DNA from 3 places in the Enterococcus saigonensis genome. Region 2 is predicted to be linked to each of the others. Evidence: predicted binding sites of a transcription regulator. Region 2 holds the regulator's gene; each other region holds the start of a gene.

Region 1 (8,178 bases), 620 kb from region 2:
AATTAAACGGACTGCGTCAAAATCATTTGTTTTCTCTTTGTGAAAAGCTTTTGCTAAGCTTACGTGTTCATCTTTGCGATTCATGCTGCGTCCTTTCTTCAACCTTTTTAGGATAATGATAAACGTGTAGGGGAAGTGGCGTGATACCCGCTTTTTCCCAAGCGCTCATCAGAGGCAATATACCACTTTTTTGATCGGTAATTACAATTCCGCAATCACCACCGCCGGCACCAGATGATTTAGCAGCACCACCGTAGTTTTCAGCTAAATCACACAATGTTTTCAATGCCGGCGTTTCGATTGTGACATTGGTGATTTGCGTTAACTCATTTAAAAGACGACGATTTTTCTTAATCATTTTCTTGATTAAGGTGATATTTTTAGTGTGAAATCCAGTAACCATTTGTTCCACACATTCTTTGCTAGCAGCTAGGAATTCTTCATAGGAAGTAGAGGTTTGTTTATTTGCTCTGGATTCATTTACTTGATCCACTAAATCAGAAGTAGAAGCAGGAGATCCTGTCCAACCAATTAATAAACGCAAATGAGAAACTTCAGGTAGCGGTGTAATGGCAAGCTGAGGCCATTCTTTTACTAATAAATTCGTAATGCTCTCAGTTTGACGATGTTTTTGCAACCAATTTTGATCAAAGGTAGAAAAAGCAATCCAACCACCATAAGAACTTGCCGCAATATCTCCGCAAGACCCATTGCCTTGGACTTCTAGATGGGCTAAAGCTGCGAGTTTAAAGGTCATCATTGGTGTTAAAGAAAGCTCATAAAAGGCACTCAACGCCTTAACTGTTGCGACGGTTACCGCCCCGCTAGAACCTAAACCGTATTTACGACCATTAGAATTATCCAATTCACTCGTTACTTTTAGATCAAAAAATGCCAGTTGCTTATCTTGTTCTTGAGCATATTTTTCGGTGATTTTAATTGCGGCTAAAATATAATGGAATGGATTTTCCCGAATATCTAAAACCAACTCACCACCACGACGTGTCCATTTTATTGGTAGCTCGCTGTATTGCGCTGATTGGATGCTACCACTTTTTTTGGCTGCAGTAATAGTAACTGTGATAAATTGGTCGACAGCAATAATGATTGCTGGATGGCCTGCTTCAACCACTGCGTATTCTCCTGCAATATAAAGTTTTCCTGGAGCCGAAGCTTCCACTAACATCTTTTCTTCCTCCTATAAGTTGCCTACTTTGTTATAAATAGGTGATTCCTGGGCCACTAAATGCGGTAATGAGTTGCTCATCAGCAAAATAATGTGTAAGTTTTTCTTTTAGTTGTGCGACGTCTTTTCGTTGGCACAAAACTTTAACGTTTGGCCCAGCATCCATGGTGAAGTAACAAGGTAAACCTGCTGCACGAATTTTTCTAACGGCATTCATCGCCTTCAAACTATCGGGTGACCAATAAGTAAACGGTGGCACGGCAGCTAATGTTGTCCCGTGCATTTTTAAAGCATTGTTTTCAGTGACAGTGCCAAGCTTTTCAAAGTCCTGCGCATGAATGGCGATTTTAGCACTGGCTAAATCTTGTGTTGTCGTTTGCAACCAACCATCATAAAAGGCGGAAGTTTCAACTGTTTTACGCATCCCATCACGGCTGGAAATATCTTTTTCTTGATCGTTAATTAAAATGAATAACATTGCAAGTTCATTTTCCCAACCGCTACTTGGCACAACTTCGGCAAAAGAAGTTTCATCACTATTGCCTTTTTGCCACTCTACAAAACCAGGAAAAATACTGCGACAAGCAGATCCGGAACCTCGTCTTGCTAAACGCGATAAATCGCGGTCAGATAAATCTAATTGCAGTGCTTGATTACACGCTGCGGCAAGAGCTGCTAAGCCGCTTGAAGAAGAGGCTAATCCAGCCGCTGTAGGGACATGGTTATAGCTGTTCACTTCCGCAAAAAGTGGGCAGGCCGCTTTTTTACGCACCAAGTCTAAAAAGCGGCTAATTTTTTTTGTCCCTTTTTCATCTTGTAAAGTATCATCTAGATAAAAAATATCAGTTGTTAACTCTTCTGAAAATGTCACTGTTGTTTCAGTATAAAAAGCATCTAAAGTTAATGAAAGGCTATTATTCATGGGAATAATTAAATCTTCATTTGCTTTGCCCCAATATTTGATTAAGGCGATATTGGTGTGTGCTCGGGCACTTCCTTTAAGCATATTGATAAACTCCTAATTCTTGAATCCAAGTTGCTTTAGCACCTTGGTTGGTTAAAGCCGTGGTGATTTTTTTGGCAGTTTTGTAATCGGAAGCTAAAGCGATCATACAACCGCCTTTACCACCACCGGTTAGTTTTGCTCCTAGTGCACCGTTTTGATTGGCAACGGTAATTAAATTATCCAATGTTTGATCGCTTACTTGCAAAGCTGCTAAATTTTTTTGAGCAGCATTCATTAACTCCCCTAAGTAAGGAGCTTGATTATTTAAAATAGCATTTTTGGCTTTTAAAGTTAAATCCCCTAACTCATTCATCAAACGACCGGTAGTCTGGGCGTCTTGTTCAAAACGCTTTGCTACTGCCTTGACAGTTTGTCTGGTTTTACCTTTGACTCCTGTATCTGCCACAATTAAAAAAGCACTGATATTGATGGGGAAAGTTTCAAAAGTAGCACCTTTTTGAAATAAAATTGGCTCGTCTCCTGCTGTAGCTGCAGCATCAATACCGCTTGGATTACCATGAGAAATTTTCTCTGCATAGTTTACATAGTTTAGTAAAAGCTTAGAACTTAAGGGACGATTTAGCCAATCAAAAAAAGCACGCGTAATGGCGACTGCCACAGCAGCGCTAGATCCCATTCCTCTTTCAGCAGGAATAGTACTGGAAATCGTGATTTGAACAGGTGGTGTAGAAAAGTCATGACGCAATTGGTGAATTAGTGTTTTAATATTTTCCAGACTTTTTGGTGCTTTAGCTAAGGGTCCGACAAAATACCCTGAACGCAATTTTTCATAAGCATGGTCGGTTATTTCAGCTGTGACATGGGTAGGTTGAAACGGAAAAGCAATTGCTGGTTTTCCATAGACAACAGAATGCTCTCCCATTAAGATAATTTTCCCATTGGCATTACCTTCACCACTGGATTTCATGCAAATGCCTCATTTCTTTTTTTATTTATACAAAACAAAATATGTACTGCTTGTCCATTCTACTAAAAATTAAGCGACTCGTTAAGAGTTTATGAAAAATTTCAATACTTTTCAATTTTTTCTTAAGAGATTTTTTTAACTTCTTTTTTTATTTTATTTAAAAAGAGTAGTCAAAGTTAGCGATTTACTTTTTGTCAGGGAAAATAAATGATCAAACGTCACCTGTTCATTTTTATGCTATGTTGGCTGTAAGATTTATTGAAATGGTGGCAATTTTTGTGAGTATTTTCTTATTTGACGCAACTAGATGTTGTGGAGTATATTGTTTTAAGTAATAGCAAAACACAATATTTAGTGATAGGTGAGTTGGAGGTCCATGAGTGTGATTGTATTAGCGGGTACCATTGGTGCAGGAAAATCAAGTTTAACTGAGATGATAGCCAATCATTTAAACAGTAAAGCGTTTTATGAATCAGTTGATGACAATGAAGTATTACCATTATTTTATCAAGATCCTAATAAGTACGCCTTTTTATTGCAAATTTACTTTTTAAATAAACGTTTTGATAGTATTAAACAAGCCCTACAGCATGAAGATAATGTTTTGGATCGTTCTATTTATGAAGATTCGTTGTTGTTTCATTTAAATGCTGACTTGGGACGGGCCACTGCAACAGAGGTGCAAGTTTATGATGAATTACTTGCCAATATGATGCAAGAATTACCCTATGCAGCGCAAAAAAAACATCCTGATTTGTTAGTTCACATTAAAGTTTCTTTTGAAACGATGTTAGCTAGAATTAAAAAACGTGGTCGCGAGTTTGAGCAATTAGAATATGACCCAAGTCTGTATGATTATTATCAAGAATTAAATCGGCGTTATGATGCGTGGTTTGATAATTACCACGAAAGTCCAAAATTACAAATCGACGGTGATTTGCTGAACTTCGTAGAAGATGAAGGAGCAGCAAAAGAAGTAATCAAAATGATTGATGATAAGTTAGCAGAAATTCGGCAGTTAGAATTTATTAGCTAAAAGTAAAAAGCTGGAATCCATGCGTATAAGTAGGGATTCCAGCTTTTTTTGTTATAATGTTATAAGTAAAAGTAGAAAATCAAATGAGGTGGAAAATGGAACATAAAAGAGAATTCAATCAAGGCGCCTCTTATTGGGTACAAGTAGATAACCACAGTGTTACTACTTTAAGTGAACTGCAAGAGAAGTATCAGTTAAGTGATGAGATGCTAACATATTCTTTAGATAAAAATGAACGTGCACGGGTAGAATACGATCCAGAAGAACATGCTTTTTTATTAGTGTACAATGTTCCACATCGTCATAAGACCGACAATCATTATGAAACAAGCCCTATGACTTTTATTATTAAAGAACGCCATCTTTTTTCTTTTACGACCGAACATACGGGGTATGTAACGGACATGATGGAAAATCTCCTTCACAAAAATAGCAATCAAAGTGAATATAGCTTATTGTTTCACACGCTGTTTTTAATTTCAGATTCTTTTTTTCCGTTAGTAGAAGAAGTCAATAGTGAACGAATGCGCTTAAATAAAAAATTACGAGAACGGACAACAAATAAAAATTTGCTAGAACTTTCAGACCTGGAGATTGGGTTAGTCTACTTAGTAACAGCCACTAAGCAAAATGCTGTTTTATTACAACAAATTCGGGCTTTGAATATTTTCCATCGCCTGCAAGATAATGAAAAAGAGCAACTGGATGATGCTTTAATTGAAGCCAAACAAGCTGTTGAAATGACGAATTTAGCTTCTCAAGTCATTGATCAGCTTTCTGGTGCGTATAACAATCTTTTAAATAATAATTTAAATGACACGATGAAATTTTTAACTATTTGGTCACTTTTACTAACTGTACCAACAATTGTTACCGGTTTTTTTGGCATGAATGTCCCATTGCCTTTTTCAAATTCTGTCTTCGGCTGGGCAATTGCAATGTTAATTAGTATCGGCTTATCTATCTGGATGCTTTTAGCTATGTGGCGACGCATTAAATAAGCGAATCTTCAATCACAAGTCCCAGACTTGCTGCAATGACTAAGGCTTGTTGAGAGTTTACAATAAGCCCGCGTAAGTTTTGGTGGTCAAATGTGATGCGATAAAATTTATTTGTGCTAAAATCAAGTTTGTTTAAACGGGTATGACTCCAATTGCTACCTGTCAAATCATTATCAAGCAAAGCTATATGTTGCCAGTTTAGACTGTAAAACTCACTATCAGTTAGACGACAACGAGAGAAAGTCACCACTTTTAAATTGGCTTGGCTAAAAGAGGCAAAGTCACAAAGACAATCTTGAAATTGACAATCACGTAAATAACTTTCTGAAAAATTGGCCCCTGTTAATTTACATTGGTCAAAAATTACTTGGTGAAAGCTGGCTTTTAGCCATTCAATATTGGAAAAATCACAATTACGAAAAATCACGTTGCTCGCCTCAAAGTTGTCTAGGCGCGTTTTATGCAAGGTGATTTTTTCTAATACGCTCTGGCGAATGATAATATTTTTACCAGTTAAGTAGCTGTAATCACTGTTAGTAAAAGCATTTCCCTCAAAGAAGGCTTCATCTTCAATAAAAAAATCAGTTTTAATTAAATCCGGTAATTGGGGTAGGGCAGGTTGTTTCATAGTAGGCTCCTTTTTTTGTTGGTAGGTGCATTGTAGCGAAAAAAAGCATGAAAAACAAACGGTGTAAAGGAAATGTGTCAGAGTACTTAAAAATATTTATTATTTTAGAATAATTATTGTGAAAAATATTTTATCTCATAAATTTTTAATTTTGAAAACGTATTATCGCAAGCTTTAGAATGAAAACTACCGTTATAAATAAGGAGATAGAGATTCACAAGCAGAATGATCGCCTTTCGTTTGTTTTTTTTCTAGAATGTAAACGGAAACAGGAAATAGACTGTTTTACACTTACTTTTTTTCAGAAGTGCTTTTTTCTCTTTTTTTGAAGAACTTTGTGAAAAAAGTAGTATGAATGAGTTCATTATTGGAGGAATTAAAAATGACAAAAACAATTATTGTCGGAACTAACCATGCCGGAATTGCTGCTGCAAATACGTTATTAGATAATTACCCAGATCAAGAAGTTGTAATGATCGACCGTAATACCAATCTGAGCTATTTAGGTTGTGGAACTGCTTTATGGGTAGGTCGCCAAATTGATGGTTATCAAGACCTATTTTATACAAACAAGGAAGCATTCGAAGAAAAAGGCGCTAAAATTTACATGGAGACATCTGTAACAAGCATCGATTTTAATAAAAAAATTGTATATTGTGAGAAAAAAGACGGTACTACTTTTGAAGAAAATTACGACAAAATTATTTTAGCAACCGGTTCGCGTCCAATTTCACCAAAAGTCCCTGGGCATGATTTAAATGGGATTCACTTCTTGAAATTATTCCAAGAAGGGCAAGATGTTGATCGTGAAATGGCGCGAGACAGTGTGAAAACTGTTGCCGTCATTGGTGCAGGCTATATTGGGGTGGAAATTGCAGAAGCTGCAAAACGTCGTGGTAAGAATGTGCTGCTCTTTGATGCAGCTGACCGCTCATTACCGTCTTATTATGACAAATGGTTTACTGATGACATGGATAAAAACTTAGCTGATCACGGAATTGAATTACATTTTGGGGAATTAATTAAAGAATACAAAGGAACAGATCGGGTAGATGCTGTTGTTTCTGAAAAAGGCGAATACCCAGTGGATATGGTTATTAATGCGATTGGATTTGGACCAAATGCACAATTTGGTAAAGATCATCTAGAACTATTTGCTAATGGTGCTTATTTAGTTGACCGCCATCAACAAACAAGCGATCCAGATGTCTACGCAGTTGGCGATTGTGCGACAATTTACTCAAATGCACTCGATGCAACGACTTATATTGCACTTGCATCCAATGCTGTTCGTACGGGGATCGTTGCCGGTCACAATATTGGTGGTACGTCAGTTGAATCAGCAGGTGTTCAAGGTTCAAATGGTATTTCAATTTTTGGTTTCAATATGGTTTCAACAGGGTTATCGGTTGCCGCTGCTGAAAAGAACAATATGGAAGTTAAATATACAGACTATGAAGATTTACAAAAACCTAGTTTTATTAAAGAAGAAAATGGAGATGTGAAAATTCGGATCGTATACGAAGCATCTTCTCGCCGGATTGTGGGGGCACAAATGTCTTCAACAGAGGATATTTCTATGGCTATTCACATGTTTTCACTAGCAATTAGTAAGCATGTCACAATTGATGAATTAAAACTATTGGATATTTTCTTCCTACCACACTTTAACCAACCATATAACTACATTACAATGGCTGCTTTAGCTGCTGAATAATTTGTCGTGTAGGAAAATGATAAAAACGCTAATGCTAGTTGTGTCTCTAGCTTTAGCGTTTTTTATATAGGAAAGTTTGTAAATAAATGAAATATCCTCTAGTTTTCCATCTTTTACTTGACGTCAGTCCCGTGGTTGAAGGCATAATGAAATTAGAATAAAATTTTTATTGGTGTATTTATTATAAAAAGTATGAAGGAGATGTGAACATGGTAAGACCAACAAATAAGAGGGATTTAATTGAAGTTGGAAATGCAAGCTATGGGAAAATGACGGCTCTGTTAAATACACTTCCTCAAGAAAGTTTAAGGCAAAATTTTACTTTTGACGTTGAAAAAGAAAAGCAAGCACATTGGCAACGAGATAAAAATTTACGAGATGTTCTGATTCATCTCTATGAATGGCACAAGCTGTTGCTAGATTGGATAGTGGCAAATCAGAAGGGCGAAAAAAGGCAATTTTTAAAAGAAGGATATAATTGGAAAACTTACGGCAAGATGAATGAAGAATTCTGGGTAAAACACCAGCATACCAGCTATGAAGAAGCGTATAGTCTTCTAGCGCAAACCCATCATGAAGTTATGAAGTTGGCTGAGATATTTTCCAATGAGGAATTATTTGAAAAAAATGTCTATCCTTGGATTGGAGGAAGTACGCTGGGAAGCTATTTTGTTTC
Region 2 (8,178 bases):
CAGCGGCAGCATTGAATGTTTCGTATTGCAATTCACCTACTGGTCCACCATCCATCGTATAAGCAAAATCGGCACCAAATTGTGCTACATCAAATTTATCTGCCCCAACGCCAATTTCTTCGTCTGGACCAAAGGCAACTTTAATTGTACCATGTTTGATTTCAGGATTTTTAATTAAAATCTCTAAAGCGGTCATAATTTCAGCAATACCAGCTTTATCATCTGCTCCTAGTAAAGTCGTCCCATCTGTCGTGATGAGCGTTTGCCCGCTATAATTTTTTAAATTCGGAAAGTCATTTGTATTTAAGGTATATTTACCTTTTGCGTCTAAATTAATTGTTGACTGGCCATCATAATTTTCAATGATTTGTGGATTTACATTATCTGCGTTAAAGTCTGCCGTATCCATATGTGCAATAAACCCAATTGTTTTGACGGGCTTATCACTATTACTAGGTAATGTCGCAATGACATACCCATTATTTTCGTTATAAAGTACTTCTGTTAAACCTAAGTCTTCTAATTCTTTTTTTAACTCATGCGCAAAAGCTACTTGTGTTTGTGTAGATGGCGTTGTTTTACTTGTAGCATCTGAACGTGTTTGAGTTTTAACATAGCGTAAAAAGCGGGGTAATAAATTTTCGTACATAATAGTTCCTCCCAAGTGTTTAAAAACACATTTTAATTTTTAACGATATTGAAACGGATTGGTATTGGTTATAGAAGGGATAAATTCTACATCCCATTTCTCCGCTTTTTTCCATGCATTCATTTTTTCAATGAAGCGTAAAATGCAGACACGTTCTATGTTATGCCCCGGATCAATTACCGTCAATCCATTTGCCTGCATATCGTGGGCTGTATGATAATACACATCTCCTGTGATGTAAACATCGGCTCCTTTTTTTAGCGCATCTGGATAAAAATTACCACCAGAGCCACCACAAATGGCAATTTTTTGTACCATTTTTTTAGGGTGAACGACAGGCTCCACTAAACGCAATCCATCTAGTTCAAACACGTTTTTGACGCGTGTTACGAAATCTTCAATCAACATGGGCTGGGGTAAATGTCCCACACGACCAATCCCGTATTTTATCGGATCATTGCCTAGAGAAAGTAAATCAAAGGCAGGTTCTTCATAAGGATGTACCGCATACATTGCTCTTAGAACTTCAGCTTCAATTGTTTCAGGTAATAAAACTTCTATTTTGGCTTCTTGAACACTTTCTGGCACTCCAACACTGCCAATAGCAGGGTGCGCCCCCATCATTGGTGTAAATCTGCCAATACCCACTGATTGAAAACTAGTAAATTGGTAATTGCCCTGTTCACCAGCACCTGCCTCACCTAATGCTTGCCGCATTTTTGCTGCTGCTTCAATAGGGACATAGACAATCAATTTTTTGAATTTCACTTGATGGGTTTGGGTCATAAAGTCTTCCACTTCAATTCCCAACATTTCGCAAAACCAATCATTTAAACCATCGGAAATAATATCCATATTCGTATGAGCGGCATAAACTGCAATGTCATGTTTCACCAAATCCAGATACATTTTGGTCTGAGGATCTGTTTGGGTTAAGCGTTCAATTGGTCGAAAAATTGGCGGATGTTTTGCAACGATTAAATCAATTTTCTTTTCAATTGCTTCTTGTACAACTTCTGGTCGCACGTCTAAAGTCATCATAACCCGTTTGATTGGCTTATCCAATGTACCAATATGCAAACCAACCGGATCTCCCTTTTCAGCAAGCCACAACGGACAATACGCTTCAAAACGTTTAATAAAATCCTTGGCTATCACTCTAAAACCTCCTTAATCCAGGCCAATTCTTGTTTAATGGCAATTACTTTTTCTTCAGGTACCACTTTGGCTTTTTGTAATTGAATTAAAACTTTCTCTAAAGCATATTGCTCCTGCAACCATTTTTTTAGAAAGACACTATTTTTTTCAGCTAACAAGTAAGGACCAAAGAAAATCTCTTTATCGGTTAATTGGGATTTAACAACTGTCTTTTCAGCTACAATAACTTCATAAATTTTATCATTTTCCGCTAGAATACTTTCTGTTAAAATCTCATAGCCTTCTTTTTGTAACCAGCGGCGAACATTTGCTTCTCCAACATTGGGCTGTAATATCAAACGCTCATGACCAGACAGTTGCCCTTGTGTTTTTCCATTTTCCAGAATACTTGTGATTAATGTACCACCCATCCCCGCAATGGTAATTGTATCAATTTCATCCTCTTTTTTTATTGCTGCTAAACCATCAGCTAAACGCACTACAATTTTGTCTGCTAAACCACTTTTAACAACTTGTTTTTGCGCTGATTGAAAAGGCCCTACCACCACTTCGCCACACACAGCATAGGAAATTTTCCCTACAAGCATTAATGCGACTGGCAAATAAGCGTGATCTGAGCCAATATCAGCTAAACGTGCACCCTTTGGTACAGCATTACCAACGACTGTCAGACGTTGTGACAGTTCTTGTTCATTCATATTCTGTTCTCCTTTAAAGGTTAAAATCAACTCATTTTGACCCGTTTATTTCGAAAAAATTGGCACAAAATTTTCGCAAAAGAAAATTCGTGCCAATTCATTTTAATCATTACGACGATTAGGTCCTGACATGACAATTTCTTTTGCCAAATAACGGATACGTTCCATAATGCGTTTGGCTTTCAACGGCTCATCCGCAGTTTTCGTTAGCCGCAAATGATTTTCCAATCCATCCATTGTAAAATTAGAAGTAAAAAATGTCGGTAATTGTTCTTGCATACGATATTGCAAAATAACACCAAATATTTCATCTCGTGTCCAAGCAGTTAAAGCATCTGCTCCAACATCATCTAAAATGAGTATCTTAGGCTTTTTCACATTTTCCAATTTCTCAGCGACAGTATTATCCGCTACTGAACTTTTCATCATGGAGGTAAAGGTTGGCATATGCACCATCATAGAAGTATAGCCTCTTTTTGCTAACTCATTTGCCATGGCACCTAATAAATACGTTTTTCCGACACCAAAATCACCAGCTAGATACAATCCTTTATGAAAAGACTTTGCATTTTCTGCATAGTTTTTAATAAACTTCATCGTCTCAAATAACGCTTCTTCTCGTTCGTCTGTTTTATCAAAGTTTTTCATACTCGCATTCCGAATATCTTTGGGGATGTCAATGGTGCTAACGCGATTTTTAATTTCTTCTTGTTTCCGACGCTCCACTAAATCTTCGGTTGGAACATAGGCAACATCAATATAATGAAAATTCAAAACTAGGCGGGGCTCATATCCTGGCGCCATCATGGCAGGATCGTTTAACTTAAATTTGCGTTTTTCTTGAACGAATTCGTATAGTTTAGGGTAACTCTTTTTTATATCTGCTTCCGTTAATTTGTCTTTATTTTCATCTAAAAATTTTTTCACTGCTGTATCTGCTAAAACTTCTTGCATCATCGCTTCATATTTTTTTTGAAAATTTTGCCGTTCAAATAATTGATTGACACTTTTGCCAACATCATCCATTATTTTTCACCTTCTTCGTCATTGAAATACTCTCGCATCATTTTATCAATCTCTGCTTTACGAGTCGGGTCACTTGTCGTTTGATTTTTGGACCAGTCTGGTAAATCTTCTTTTTTCACAATATTTTGTGTTCGGCTGCTATTTTTTTTGCGTTGCTCTTTAGCCGCTTGTTTTTCTTTTACCGTTTTTTGGACATATTTAATAGCAGCTTCTGGGGTATTAATTTTATTTTGCGACCAGTCATTAGCTATTTGATTGGTTAATGCCTGTGGTAGTTGAGATTTATTTTGATCAACTAGTAAATAGTTCAATAAAATATTAATGACTGCTGTCGGTAAGGGGGATTTTTCCACCAAGTCCGTCAACAACCACTCCTCATTTTTCGTGACATAGCCACCTTTAGCCGCTTTCAAATTAACCAAGTACTCCATTGGCGCTAACGCTTCGCTATCTAAAATTCGATACCAATCTGCTTTTGTAAATCCTTGAGCTAACAAAGTATTTTTACGACGAATCTGTTGATCACTTTCGTAATTTGGCGTTGTTGTTTTTTTTTCTGATAAGATATTTTGGCTTTGTTTATACACAATATTTTTCAATTTTCGTGCATCAATTGTTCCATCTGCTAAAGAAACTGCTTCAGCCATTAAATTAGTTAATTGCACTTCATCATAACCAAACATTTCATGATATAGCGTAAGGCTATTTTTTAAAGAGTCTGTTAACTGCATAGGATTAATAAACTTTTTCGTCGCTAAATCACGCAACAAACTCCAATTTAACTGGTTTTTATCCAATGGTAGCTGTGTATCTGCGTGAGCTATCTCTTCAGTGACCGACTCAACTAGGGCTTGATTAGCTTGGTATTCTCTTTGGGAAAAAGTATACACAGAACCAAATTTTGTCGTTACTTCTTGGTAGTTAGCTGTTTGAATGTCTTGAGGTTTAAAGCGACGATTTAATTGTCGAAATTTATTTTGCCCTACTTTTACAACCAATAAAAAAGACATTAGTTCATCTTTTAAAAAGGCTTGTGGTGATAAAGGTTCCATTAAAACATATAAAAACCGAATTTCTGGTTGTTCTTGATAATAAGTTTTTAATAGTCCAATTCCTTCTAAACGTTTTTTGGCCACTTTGAAAGCCGAAATTCCGATATCTAAGGCATTAAGTAATTCTAAGTGGTTATATTCTTCTTGTGTATCTTCAAAGTCTTGTAGTAAACAAAAGTACAAAGCTAGCGCATCCGCACCAATAATTGGCTGATACAAATTTACCAAAGCTTTTTGTCCCTCACTTGTGAGGGGTAAACTTTTTTTTACTTCATAAACTGCTTTTGGTTGTAGGTTGGCTTCATAAGCATATTCCAAAAAAATGCAGCCTCCAATTTATTCAGATTCGTTTTTGCCGTTTGCTTTGGCAACAATATCTTGTAATTCTTTTAAGAAAACCGACATATCTTTAAATTGACGATAGACACTGGCAAAGCGAATATAGGCGATTTCGTCAACATCCACTAAGTCTTCCATCACATACTCGCCAATAAGTGTTGTAGAAATTTCGTTTTCTCCTAAAGAACGGACACGATTTTCCACATGGTCAACAATTTCTTCCATTTGTTCCATAGCAACTGGTCGTTTTTCTGCAGAACGAATTAACCCACGCAAAATCTTTTCTCGATTGAATTCTTCCCGTTCACCATTTTTCTTAATCACTAGTAAAGGTGCCGCTTCTATTTTTTCAAAAGTGGTAAAACGGAAGCCGCAATTTTCACATTCTCTTCTTCTTCTAATCGTACGTCCATCATCGGTTTGACGACTATCAATAACCCGTGAACTATTATGGTGACATTTTGGACAACGCATCTTTTCACCTCATTTATTTTCTAGGAATTTTGCTTATATTATAACAGAAAAAAATTGTGTTGTATTGTCTTGCATCTAAGAAAAGACAGCGTTATACGTTTTTACGCAATATTTTAAAAAACTAGCTTTCTTTTTAGATAATAAAAAGCCTTGGAATAAAAATAGCTTCCAAAGCTTTTTTACAACATTACGTCAGAAAGACAACTAGTCTTTATTTTTAAAATGACTTTCTAACCAATTGACGACTTGTTGGACTGTCGCCTCTTTACTACCATTATTGTCAAAAACAGTATCTGCTAAAGCCTTCTTTTCTATTAATGGCATTTGACTGGCAATCTTCATTTCTGCTGTTTTTTCGTCGATATGATCTCGTGCCATCAATCGTTTTTTTTGCTCTGAAAAGTCGACATATACTACAGCAACTTCGTCCATATAATGATCGTAATGACCTTCGTACATTAGAGGAATATCTGCCACAACTAACGGGCTGATTTTTTTTCCAGCAATAATTTGCCCTTTAATTTTTTGACGCAAATATGGGTTCATTAATTCATTCAATTGTTGCCGTTTTTGGCTATCTTTAAAGACTATCTCTCCTAATTTTTTGCGATTCAATTCACCTGTTGCACTTAGAATTCCCGACCCAAATACAGCAACAATAGCTGCCAATGCTGCTTGGCCAGGTTCAACAATTTCTCGTGCTATCACATCCCCATCAACAACAGGGAATCCCTTTTCTTTAAAAACATCGACAACGGTACTCTTACCACTGGCAATTCCCCCAGTAATACCTAACACAAAACTCATGCTCAGCACCTCGCAATTAATTTTTGACAGTGAGGACACAAATGAGTGCCACGTTGTGCTACTTTGATTTTTTCAATTGGTGTTTGGCAACGTGGACAAGGTTGTCCGGTTCTACCGTAAACATTTAGCGACAATTGGAACTTTCCTGCCTCACCTAATGCATTTAAGTAAGTCCGTACGGTAGTTCCACCAGCCGCTACAGCTCTTTTTAAAACATCAATAATTGCTAAACGTAATCGCTTGATTTCTGATTCACTGAGGGTGTCACAAGGTTGCATTGGATGAATTTTCGCCAACCATAATACTTCATCAACATAAATATTTCCTAAACCCGTTACCATTTTTTGATCTAATAACGCTGGTTTAATTTCCCGTTTTGTTTTTGCCAAATCTCGTTTGAATTGTGCTAATTTAAACGTTTCTGGAGTTGGTTCTGGTCCTAATTGCGCAATACTTTTAAATCTTTTGGCTTCCCCTTTTAATACTAGCTCCATTCTGCCAAATTTACGTACATCACGATATTGCAATTGACTACCATCTGTAAAATGAAAAATGACGTGTGTATGTTTTGTCACTACTGCATGTGTCTGTGCGGAAAAAAACTCATATTTTCCTTCCATACGTAAATGAGAGATTAATTCATAATCAGAAAGTTCAAATATTAAATATTTTCCCCGACGATTAATTGTTTCAATTTTTTGACCACTTAATTCTTGCTTGAAGGTTTCTACTTCAGGCAGTGCGATGATTTTGGACCAGAAAACATCCACTGTCGCAATTTCTTTATTTAAGATAAGCTGTGACAATCCTCTTCTGACTGTTTCTACTTCAGGTAATTCTGGCATCTTTTCCCCTTCTTATTTGGCATCGTACCACGTATCCCCCCAACTACTATCTGTAACAAGAGGGACGTGTAATGCCACAGCATTTTCCATGACTTCTTTTACTAGTTTATCTAATTTTTCTAATTCTGTAGTTGGTACTTCAAAAACCAGCTCATCATGCACTTGTAATAACATAACGGCTTTTAAATCTTCTTCTTGCAATCGTTTTGCAAGCTCAATCATCGCAATTTTTAAAATATCTGCTGCACTACCTTGGATTGGCGTATTAATTGCCGTGCGTTCAGCAAAAGAGCGGATATTAAAGTTACGTGCATTAATATCTGGCAAGTACCGACGACGATGATACAATGTTTCGACATACCCTTTGTCTTTTGCATCCCGTACAATATTTTCCATATATTGTTTAACCCCAGGATACTTTTCAAAATAAGTATCAATGTATTGTTGCGCCGCTTTTCTTGAAATTCCTAAATTTTGTGATAAACCATAATCAGATATACCATAAACAATCCCAAAATTCACTGCTTTTGCTTGGCGACGCATATTAGGTGTCACATCTTCGGCATTTTCAATTCCAAAAACTCGCATAGCAGTGCTGGCGTGAATATCTTGTCCTTCCAAGAACGCTTCTTTTAAGTGCTTGTCATCTGAAATATGGGCTAATACGCGTAATTCAATTTGAGAATAATCTGATGAGTAAATGACCCAGTCTTTTGCTCTTGGTACAAAGGCTTGACGGATTTTGCGCCCTTCTTCCAAACGAATGGGAATATTTTGCAAGTTAGGATCTACTGAACTTAAACGGCCCGTTTGGGTTAAAGTTTGGACATAACGGGTATGGATTTTTTGATCAGGTTGAATCACTTTTAATAAACCTTCAACATAGGTCGACTGAATTTTGGCAATTTGACGATACGTTAAAATATCAGCCACGATCGGTGCTTGCTCTTGTAATTGTTCCAAAACATCTACTGCCGTTGAATAACCGGTTTTCGTCTTTTTAATTACAGGAAGTCCCATCTTTTCAAAAAGAATAACACCCAATTGTTTCGGTGAATTCAAATTAAACACTTCGCCTGCTTCTGCATAAATTTTTTCTTCAATCTCATGCAAGCGCGTAGCAAATTCTC
Region 3 (8,178 bases), 730 kb from region 2:
TTGCAGCTGTTGTAATGGAAGCAATCATCCCCAAAAAGATGGCAACATACATAAATATTCCTGCTTCTCGTGTAGCTCGTCTAACAATGGGATAGCGACTAGTATGATTTAAGCGAGAATAGTTTCCAGTAAAATCATGAACTGTTTTATTTTCTAATTCTTTTGTTGAAATGGTTCCTTTTAAACTTTTATTTTTATAAGTAAAGTCATAATAAATATCATTTCCCCAATCTGACTTTAATTCTTTTTCAACAATAGTAGCAAGTCTCTCCTCATCTTTTGCCTTCACATCAACCATTGCAATGGTAAATTCTACCCCTTGTATCAATTCAAATTGTTCATCCGGTACTACCAAAACTCCCGTGTCATACCGTAACAACGAGTCTCCTAACAAATCAGAATAAAAATGTTGTACCGTAAAATCAAGCCCATTTGGCAAGGTAAACTTTCGACTTAACTCGCTAACCCCGTTAAACACCACGTAATCATAATCAAATAAAACACCTTTATTTTTTGACAAGTTGTCAATGATTGGTAGTGTTGGATGTGCTTTTTGAAATTTTTGATAATCGCTATAACGCAACACATTCATCAAGTTAAGTTGTTCCACTTCTTCGCTGCTAAAAAGTTTTAAAGCAAACTGTGTTGCCGTTACTTTGTAGCGAAGGCTTTGGACATTTTTAATTTCCCCATCATTTTCTGCAATGATCTTTGTTAACTTCGGCAATTCATTACTGTGAACTTGAAAATCTACTGGTGTTTCGTTTTCACTTACTTTACTTTGGATGCTAACAAGTGAAATAGCTCCACCGATTAAAGCAAGTGCCAATGCTGTTAAAATAGTCAATAACGCCATAGAACGCCAATTTTTTAAGATAGAAACAATTGTACGACTACGCTCGTAATAATTTAAACCATGATAGTGAGATTTCTTTTTATCTAATAAATAAAAAATAGTTTTTATACCATAACGATAAAAAAGATAGGTGGCAATAATACATGTTAATAAAATTCCTCCTGGTAGCCAAAATAAAATCGTGAAACTTTGCGTCATCATTACAAAACGAAAAATTAAGGGACGAATAAAAAAAGCCGCTGTATAGGCTGCTATAATTAGCATCACACTGAAAAAACCCAATTTTAATTCATACGGTTTTGTCTTTAACTTTTGTAAATCCGATTGTTGTTTAGTAGCAAAAAGCCCATCTACTCTTTTTTTAGATAAAACGATAATATTTTGAAAAGCACTTAGAATAAAAACAAAGATAAAAACAGCCGCGGTCACTTGAACAGATTGCCATGAAAAAAAGAGGGTGCTATTGACATCGAGTGCCATCGCTTTTACCAGTATCATAGAAAAAAGTTTTGAAAAGATGACACCAGATCCGATTCCTAACAAAAAAGCTACTAAATTCAAAGTGAAAATTTCTGCTAAAGATTGAAAAATAATGCGGCGCCTTTTTAGACCAAAAAGTTGATAAAGTGCTACTTCTTGTTGGCGTCTAGCAATAAAAAAACGATTGGCACTTAAAACAAAAAAGACCAACATAATAATGACAAAAAAACTGCCTACATTTAAAATGTTTTCAATTTTTATATCTTGACTGGCTCTTTTGGTCAAAGGTTGATCATGGGTCATGGCATTAAATGAATAATAAATCATAACGGCCATTGTAATACTAATTAAGTACACGCCATAGTTCCTAGCTTGTTTAATAAAGCTACGCCACGTTAATTTATAAAGCATTGCGTCGTCCCCCACCGCCTAAAGTTGCCTGCATGTCAATTACCCGTTCAAAGAAATCCTGCCTAGAGCCTCGTTTAACAACTTCAGCAAAAAAAACACCATCTTTGATGAATAAAATACGATTACAATAACTCGCTGTATACGGATCATGGGTTACCATTAAAATCGTTTTATTTTCTTTTTGATTAATTTCACTCAAATAATAGAGTAATTCTGTCGCAGATTTTGAATCCAATGCTCCAGTCGGTTCATCGGCAAAAATAATTTTTGGTCGCACGACCAATGCTCTAGCAGCAGCAACTCGCTGCCGTTGACCTACTGATAATTCTTCTGGATAACGTTGCATAATTTCTTTTATTCCAAGTAAAGTTGTGGCGTGTTGCACACGTAGTTCAATCTCATCATCTTTAATGTGATCAATTGCTAAAGGTAAAATAATATTATCTTTAGCCGTTAACGTTGGTAATAAATTAAACTCTTGAAAAATAAAGCCTAGTTCTTTACGGCGAAAATCACTTAGTTGATCTTCTTTTAACGCTGTTAAATCATGGCCATCCACTGTTACACTACCAAAAGTAGGTAAAGCAATTGATGCTAAAATATTCATAAGCGTTGTTTTACCGGCCCCACTAGGACCCATAATACCTACAAACTCACCTTCATCCACACTAAAAGAAAGATTATCTAACACCTTCATTTGATTAAAGCGATTGCCATATGTTTTACTTAAATGTTTTACTTCAATTATTTTTTTCATTGGATAACCTCTAATAACAAGCCCGAAAAGAGTTTGTCTATTTTTATATTTACATGGTAGCATAAGCTGTTTTAAAAGCGCAGTTTTTAACTTAAGTCAGGAATAAAATTTAAACAAAATTTTTTATCTCATCTTATACTTTTTTATACAAAATTCAATTTTTTATAAATCCCAAAAGCCTATTGTTATCAGTTTTCAATTTTTTTACATATTTTTTATACACCATATATAGTGTTTTTTTGTTATAGATCAAAACGACACCACTATATATAGGTTGCATACGACTTGCTTTTCAGCTATCATATTATGTGAGTTCAGACACAAGTTAATGTCTGGTTAAAGCTAGCCTTTCGTAAAATAATTCACAGCAAAGGACTTGGTTTAAGAAATAAAGGAGTGAGCAAAATGATGGATTTAAAAAGTGATCAGGTAGCAAGTGAGGTTCAGCCACAGCTACAAACGATTAAAATCATTAAACGTGACGGTCGCCTAATGGACTTTGATGACCAAAAGATTTACGATGCATTGGTTAAAGCAAAACAGCAAATACACGGAGAATTATCACCGATTGATCATGAACGCCTATTAGAAATAGTCGAACGAATAGATGCCGAAATTGGGCAACGTTTTACCACAGATGTCAAAATCTATGAAATCCAAAATATTGTCGAACATATCCTTTTAGAAAAAGGTGAATATGAAATCGCTGAGGCTTATATTAACTACCGTACCCGCCGCGATTTTGATCGCAGCAAAGCGACTGATATTAATTTTACAATTGGTCGTTTAATCAATAAAGATCAAAGCGTTGTAAATGAAAATGCTAATAAAGACAGCAATGTTTTTAATACCCAGCGGGATTTAACAGCTGGTATTGTTGGTAAATCAATTGGATTAAAAATGTTACCCAAGCATGTCGCAAATGCTCATCAAAAAGGCGATATTCATTACCACGATTTGGATTATCATCCATATACACCAATGACAAATTGTTGTTTAATTGATTTTAAGGGTATGTTAAATGACGGTTTCAAAATTGGAAATGCCGAAGTCGAATCACCAAAGTCTATTCAAACAGCAACAGCCCAAATTTCACAAATCATTGCTAATGTAGCTTCTAGTCAATATGGTGGTTGTTCCGCTGATCGAACAGATGAATTATTAGCTCCTTTTGCTGAATTAAATTATCAAAAACATATGCAAGATGCCCACGAATGGATTGAAAGCCCTGACCGACGTGAAGAGTATGCCAAAGCAAAAACAAAAAAAGATATTTATGATGCGATGCAAAGTTTAGAATATGAAATTAACACACTATTTACTTCAAATGGACAAACACCTTTTACTTCTCTTGGTTTTGGTCTTGGAACAAGCTGGTTTGAAAGAGAAATTCAACGAGCTATTTTACAGATTCGCATTAATGGATTAGGCAGCGAAAAAAGAACTGCTATTTTTCCTAAATTAATTTTTTCAATTAAAAAAGGAATAAATTCTAATCCAACTGATCCAAATTACGATATTAAACAATTGGCTTTAGAATGTGCTACCAAGCGTATGTATCCAGATATTTTGAACTACGATAAAATTGTGGAATTAACCGGAAGTTTTAAAGTTCCAATGGGCTGCCGTTCTTTCCTACAAGGCTGGCAAGACGAAAACGGTCAAGAAGTAAATGTTGGCCGCATGAATTTAGGCGTTGTTACTTTAAACTTACCTCGTATTGCTTTAGAAGCTGCTGGTGATCAAGATAAATTTTGGACTCTTTTAGAAGAACGATTAGCCACCGTTAAAGATGCTTTAGTATATCGCGTTGAGCGTTGCAAAGAAGCCATTCCTGCCAATGCCCCAATTTTATATATGTATGGTGCCTTTGGGAAACGTTTAAGTCGTACTGATGCAGTAAATGAATTATTTAAAAATAAACGGGCAACTGTTTCTTTAGGTTATATTGGATTATATGAAGTTGCTGCTACTTTCTTTGGAGGAACTTGGGAAAATAATCCAACTGCCAAAGATTTTACGTTAAACATTGTCAAATCATTAAAAGCTCATGCAGATGACTGGGGTAACGAATACGGCTATCACTTTAGTGTCTATTCTACGCCAAGTGAAAGTTTAACTGATCGTTTTTGCCGTTTAGATACTGAAAAATTTGGTACGATTGAAAATGTTACAGATAAAGAATACTATACGAACAGTTTCCATTATGATGTCCGTAAAAACCCAACACCTTTTGAAAAATTAGATTTTGAAAAAGATTATCCAAAATATTGTTCGGGCGGATTTATTCATTATTGTGAATATCCAATGCTCCAACAAAATCCAAAAGCTTTAGAAGCTGTTTGGGATTACTCGTACGATAAAGTTGGGTATTTAGGTACGAATACGCCAATTGATCACTGCTATGAATGTGGTTTTGAAGGAGACTTCACGCCAACAGAACGTGGCTTTGAATGTCCGCAATGTGGCAACCACGATCCTAAAACCTGCGATGTGGTAAAACGGACCTGTGGATACTTGGGAAATCCGCAAGCACGACCAATGGTTCATGGGCGGCATAAAGAAATTTCTTCACGTGTGAAACACATGAAATGATGTCTTTGTATTCGTAATAGCTAAAAAAGCCCGAACGCAGTTAGCTGACGCTCGGGTTTTCTTGCCAGAAAAATGAAAAAACAACCTTGGCACACTTGCCAAGATGCAATATTAGAAAGAAGGCATTTTTATGCGTAATCCAAAACCCAAAGAATGGCAAGCTAGTATGTATAGTAAAAATTATATCGCAGATTATAAAGCGTTTAACTTCGTTGACGGTGAAGGTGTTCGTAACAGTTTGTATGTCAGTGGTTGTCTTTTTGCCTGTGAAGGATGCTTTAATAAAGCTGTCCAAAATTTCAACTATGGTACTCCTTTTACCAAAAAACTAGAAGATCAAATCATTACAGACTTGAGTCATGATTATGTTCAAGGACTAACACTATTAGGTGGCGAACCTTTTTTAAATACTCAAGTCTGCTTACAGGTAGTTAATCGGGTAAAAACAGAGTTTGGAGCGCAAAAAGATATTTGGAGTTGGTCTGGGTATACTTTTGAAGAACTGCTCCAAGAAACTGACGATAAATTAGAATTGCTAAATAAAATTGATATTCTAGTGGATGGACGTTTTGAACTGGCTAAACGTAATCTAAATCTTCAATTTCGTGGTAGCAGCAATCAACGGATTATTGATGTCAAAAAATCTTTAGCATTAGGAAAAGCTGTTATTTGGGATAAATGTCACGATGCAACAGAAAGTTTTGAACAAATAAAAAAGCAAGATTTAATCTAGCAATACTTTAAAAATACTAATTGATAAAAAAGACGAGGCAAATAGACATTTGCCTCGTCTTTTTTGCACGTACGTTCTATTTTTAAACTAACCTTCGTCTCCCCACAAAGGCAAAATCACATTTTCAAAAGTTATTGGATCTAAATTTGTCACTGTTACCCCTAAAAGACGGATGCCCTTTTCAATCCCACCCACTTCTTCCCAAATTAAACTTGCTTGAGAAAAGATAGTATGCTTATCGGCTAAATAAGTTGGGAATGTTTTTCTTTTAGTAACTGTTTCATAACCTGTATATCGAACTTTCAAAACAATAGTTTTACCGTGTTTCCCAACTCTTTTTAAAGAGTCGGCTACATTTTCAGATAACTGTCTAAGTTGTGATAATACTGCTTCTTCAGTTGCAAGAGGATTGCCATAGGTATGTTCTTTTCCCACCGACTTTCGTTCTCTTGTTACACAAACAGGTGAATCATGTATTCCCCGTACTTTCCGATATAAAGAATACCCCATTTTACCAAAGGATTGAATTAATTCCATTTCTGTTTTTTTAAATAAATCAGCTCCCGTAAAGATTCCCATTTCATGCATTTTCGGAACAGTTTTTTTCCCGACGCCATAAAATTTTTCAATTGGTAAGGCCTTTAAAAAAGTCACCGCATCTCGGGGTGGAATAACCGTAATTCCTTGTGGCTTCATAAAGTCAGAGGCTAATTTGGCTAAAAATTTGTTATAACTAACTCCCGCTGAACAAGTCAGTTGCAAATTTTCCCAGACATCGCGTTGAATCAATCGTGCAATTTTTACTGCCGAGACACTACTAACTTTGTTTTTTGTAACATCTAAATACGCTTCATCAATTGAAACTGGTTCAATAATATCGGTATACTTCAAAAATATACTGCGTACTTCTTTTGAAACTGCACGATACTTCTCGTGATTTCCTGGTACAAAAATAGCGTGTGGACACAATTCATAAGCCTTTTGTGCACTCATAGCAGAATGAATACCGTATTTACGTGCCTCATAATTAGCAGTAGTTACGACGCCTCTTCCCCCTGTATCACTGGGATGGCGAGCAATAACCAATGGATGTTTGGCTAATTCAGGATTGTCCCGTTCTTCAACAGAAGCAAAAAAAGCGTCCATGTCGATATGAATAATTTTACGACTCGTATCGTTTCTTAAAGGAAATTGTAACTCTGCCATATTCTCTCCTCGCATTCTTCTCTATTATACAAAGACAAACAAATGTTCGCAACTTTTCTTCATGCTATTTGAGAGTATATTGCCGCTAAATGCTTATATTTTATTCTTAAAAGATAAACATCAACAGATTTTGTTATGCTACAAAGAAATGATGAAGTCTTAGTTATGGCATGATTGCTACAAGAAAGAATAAGGACCACTCAAAGGAATTAAAACTTGAAGCTTTTCTTATTTATTTAGATGGATTGGATAGCCAAAGAAATGTCGTCAAAAAACTTCAAGACTGGATTAAGCTATATAATTCTCATGAAGCCTTCAAATCAGAAAGTGATGGAAGTGAACATGAGACAAACAAGAAAGCCGCACCCTAAAGGAAGACGCGCAAATTAGAATCCCTCAACTCGAAGAACAAGTAAAACACCAACAAAAGGAGATCAACCTGTTAAAAAGGGAGAGGATAAAAAACATAGAATAAGCGAAAGTCATACGAATCATTCGTAATAAATATCTTGAAAAAGGGTATCATGGGAGTAATTCAGAATTTTTATAACAGAATTGTTGAAACTGAACTGACACAAAGTATGTCTTGTGTTGAAAAATGTGTTGATAATGGACCGATGAGATATCACAATCTGTATTGCAAAACAAGCTAATCATTCCTGTATTTCAAATATAAAATATTCTTTATTTTGTATTTGAACCGCATAACCAACTAAGCAGTAATGCGGTTGTTGCGGCTTAGAAAAGTAAAAAAAACTACTCTTCAAGAAGCAAAGAGCAGCTCTAAAAATCATTCATTATTTCATTATCCTATTGACAGTTAGCCCTCCATTTATTCTACTGACTCATTAATTTCATGATAATCTTTATAAACGATTTGTTTCTTTACTTGATTATTTTGTGCAACCACTTTAATTGCTGCATTAGGTTTCATACCACTTTCAATTAAACTTTCCACTTGTTCTTTAAAAGTTAATGCTGGCCTTTCTATAGCTGCCTTTGTGGCATCATCGCTTTTGTTAAAGCCCGCTACAAGTAAGCAACATTCCCCTTTAACTGTATTTTCAGTTAAATACGTGGCCAATTCTTCCAAAGTTCCTCTCAAATACTCTTCATGTACTTTCGTCAACTCACGACATA

What was found. Region 2 encodes NrdR, which represses ribonucleotide reductase genes. Its sites were predicted from a motif close to ACACNATATATNGTGT; they were not measured.
Region 1: EsVE80_RS10490 (deoxynucleoside kinase) is a predicted target of NrdR. The motif match lies at 3,421-3,436, and genes of this name have one in related genera.
Region 3: nrdD (anaerobic ribonucleoside-triphosphate reductase) is a predicted target of NrdR. The motif match lies at 2,724-2,739, and genes of this name have one in related genera.

Annotation. Positions count from the first base shown of each region.
Region 1 covers NZ_AP022822.1:2,204,197-2,212,374, reverse strand. Annotated here, with positions in the region: gene fni (type 2 isopentenyl-diphosphate Delta-isomerase) at 1-84, opposite strand, end outside; gene EsVE80_RS10505 (phosphomevalonate kinase) at 68-1,186, opposite strand; gene mvaD (diphosphomevalonate decarboxylase) at 1,218-2,192, opposite strand; gene mvk (mevalonate kinase) at 2,185-3,120, opposite strand; gene EsVE80_RS10490 (deoxynucleoside kinase) at 3,497-4,156, shown strand; gene EsVE80_RS10485 (magnesium transporter CorA family protein) at 4,252-5,157, shown strand; gene EsVE80_RS10480 (pentapeptide repeat-containing protein) at 5,150-5,785, opposite strand; gene nox (H2O-forming NADH oxidase) at 6,168-7,502, shown strand; gene EsVE80_RS10470 (ClbS/DfsB family four-helix bundle protein) at 7,712-8,178, shown strand, end outside.
Region 2 covers NZ_AP022822.1:1,588,042-1,596,219, forward strand. Annotated here, with positions in the region: gene pepT (peptidase T) at 1-649, opposite strand, end outside; gene EsVE80_RS07475 (Nif3-like dinuclear metal center hexameric protein) at 689-1,807, opposite strand; gene EsVE80_RS07480 (tRNA (adenine(22)-N(1))-methyltransferase) at 1,804-2,505, opposite strand; gene dnaI (primosomal protein DnaI) at 2,608-3,531, opposite strand; gene EsVE80_RS07490 (replication initiation and membrane attachment family protein) at 3,531-4,901, opposite strand; gene nrdR (transcriptional regulator NrdR) at 4,920-5,396, opposite strand; gene coaE (dephospho-CoA kinase) at 5,601-6,203, opposite strand; gene mutM (DNA-formamidopyrimidine glycosylase) at 6,206-7,048, opposite strand; gene polA (DNA polymerase I) at 7,061-8,178, opposite strand, start outside.
Region 3 covers NZ_AP022822.1:861,225-869,402, reverse strand. Annotated here, with positions in the region: gene EsVE80_RS04025 (FtsX-like permease family protein) at 1-1,747, opposite strand, end outside; gene EsVE80_RS04020 (ABC transporter ATP-binding protein) at 1,737-2,504, opposite strand; gene nrdD (anaerobic ribonucleoside-triphosphate reductase) at 2,910-5,099, shown strand; gene nrdG (anaerobic ribonucleoside-triphosphate reductase activating protein) at 5,230-5,832, shown strand; gene dinB (DNA polymerase IV) at 5,920-7,038, opposite strand; gene rsmI (16S rRNA (cytidine(1402)-2'-O)-methyltransferase) at 7,871-8,178, opposite strand, start outside.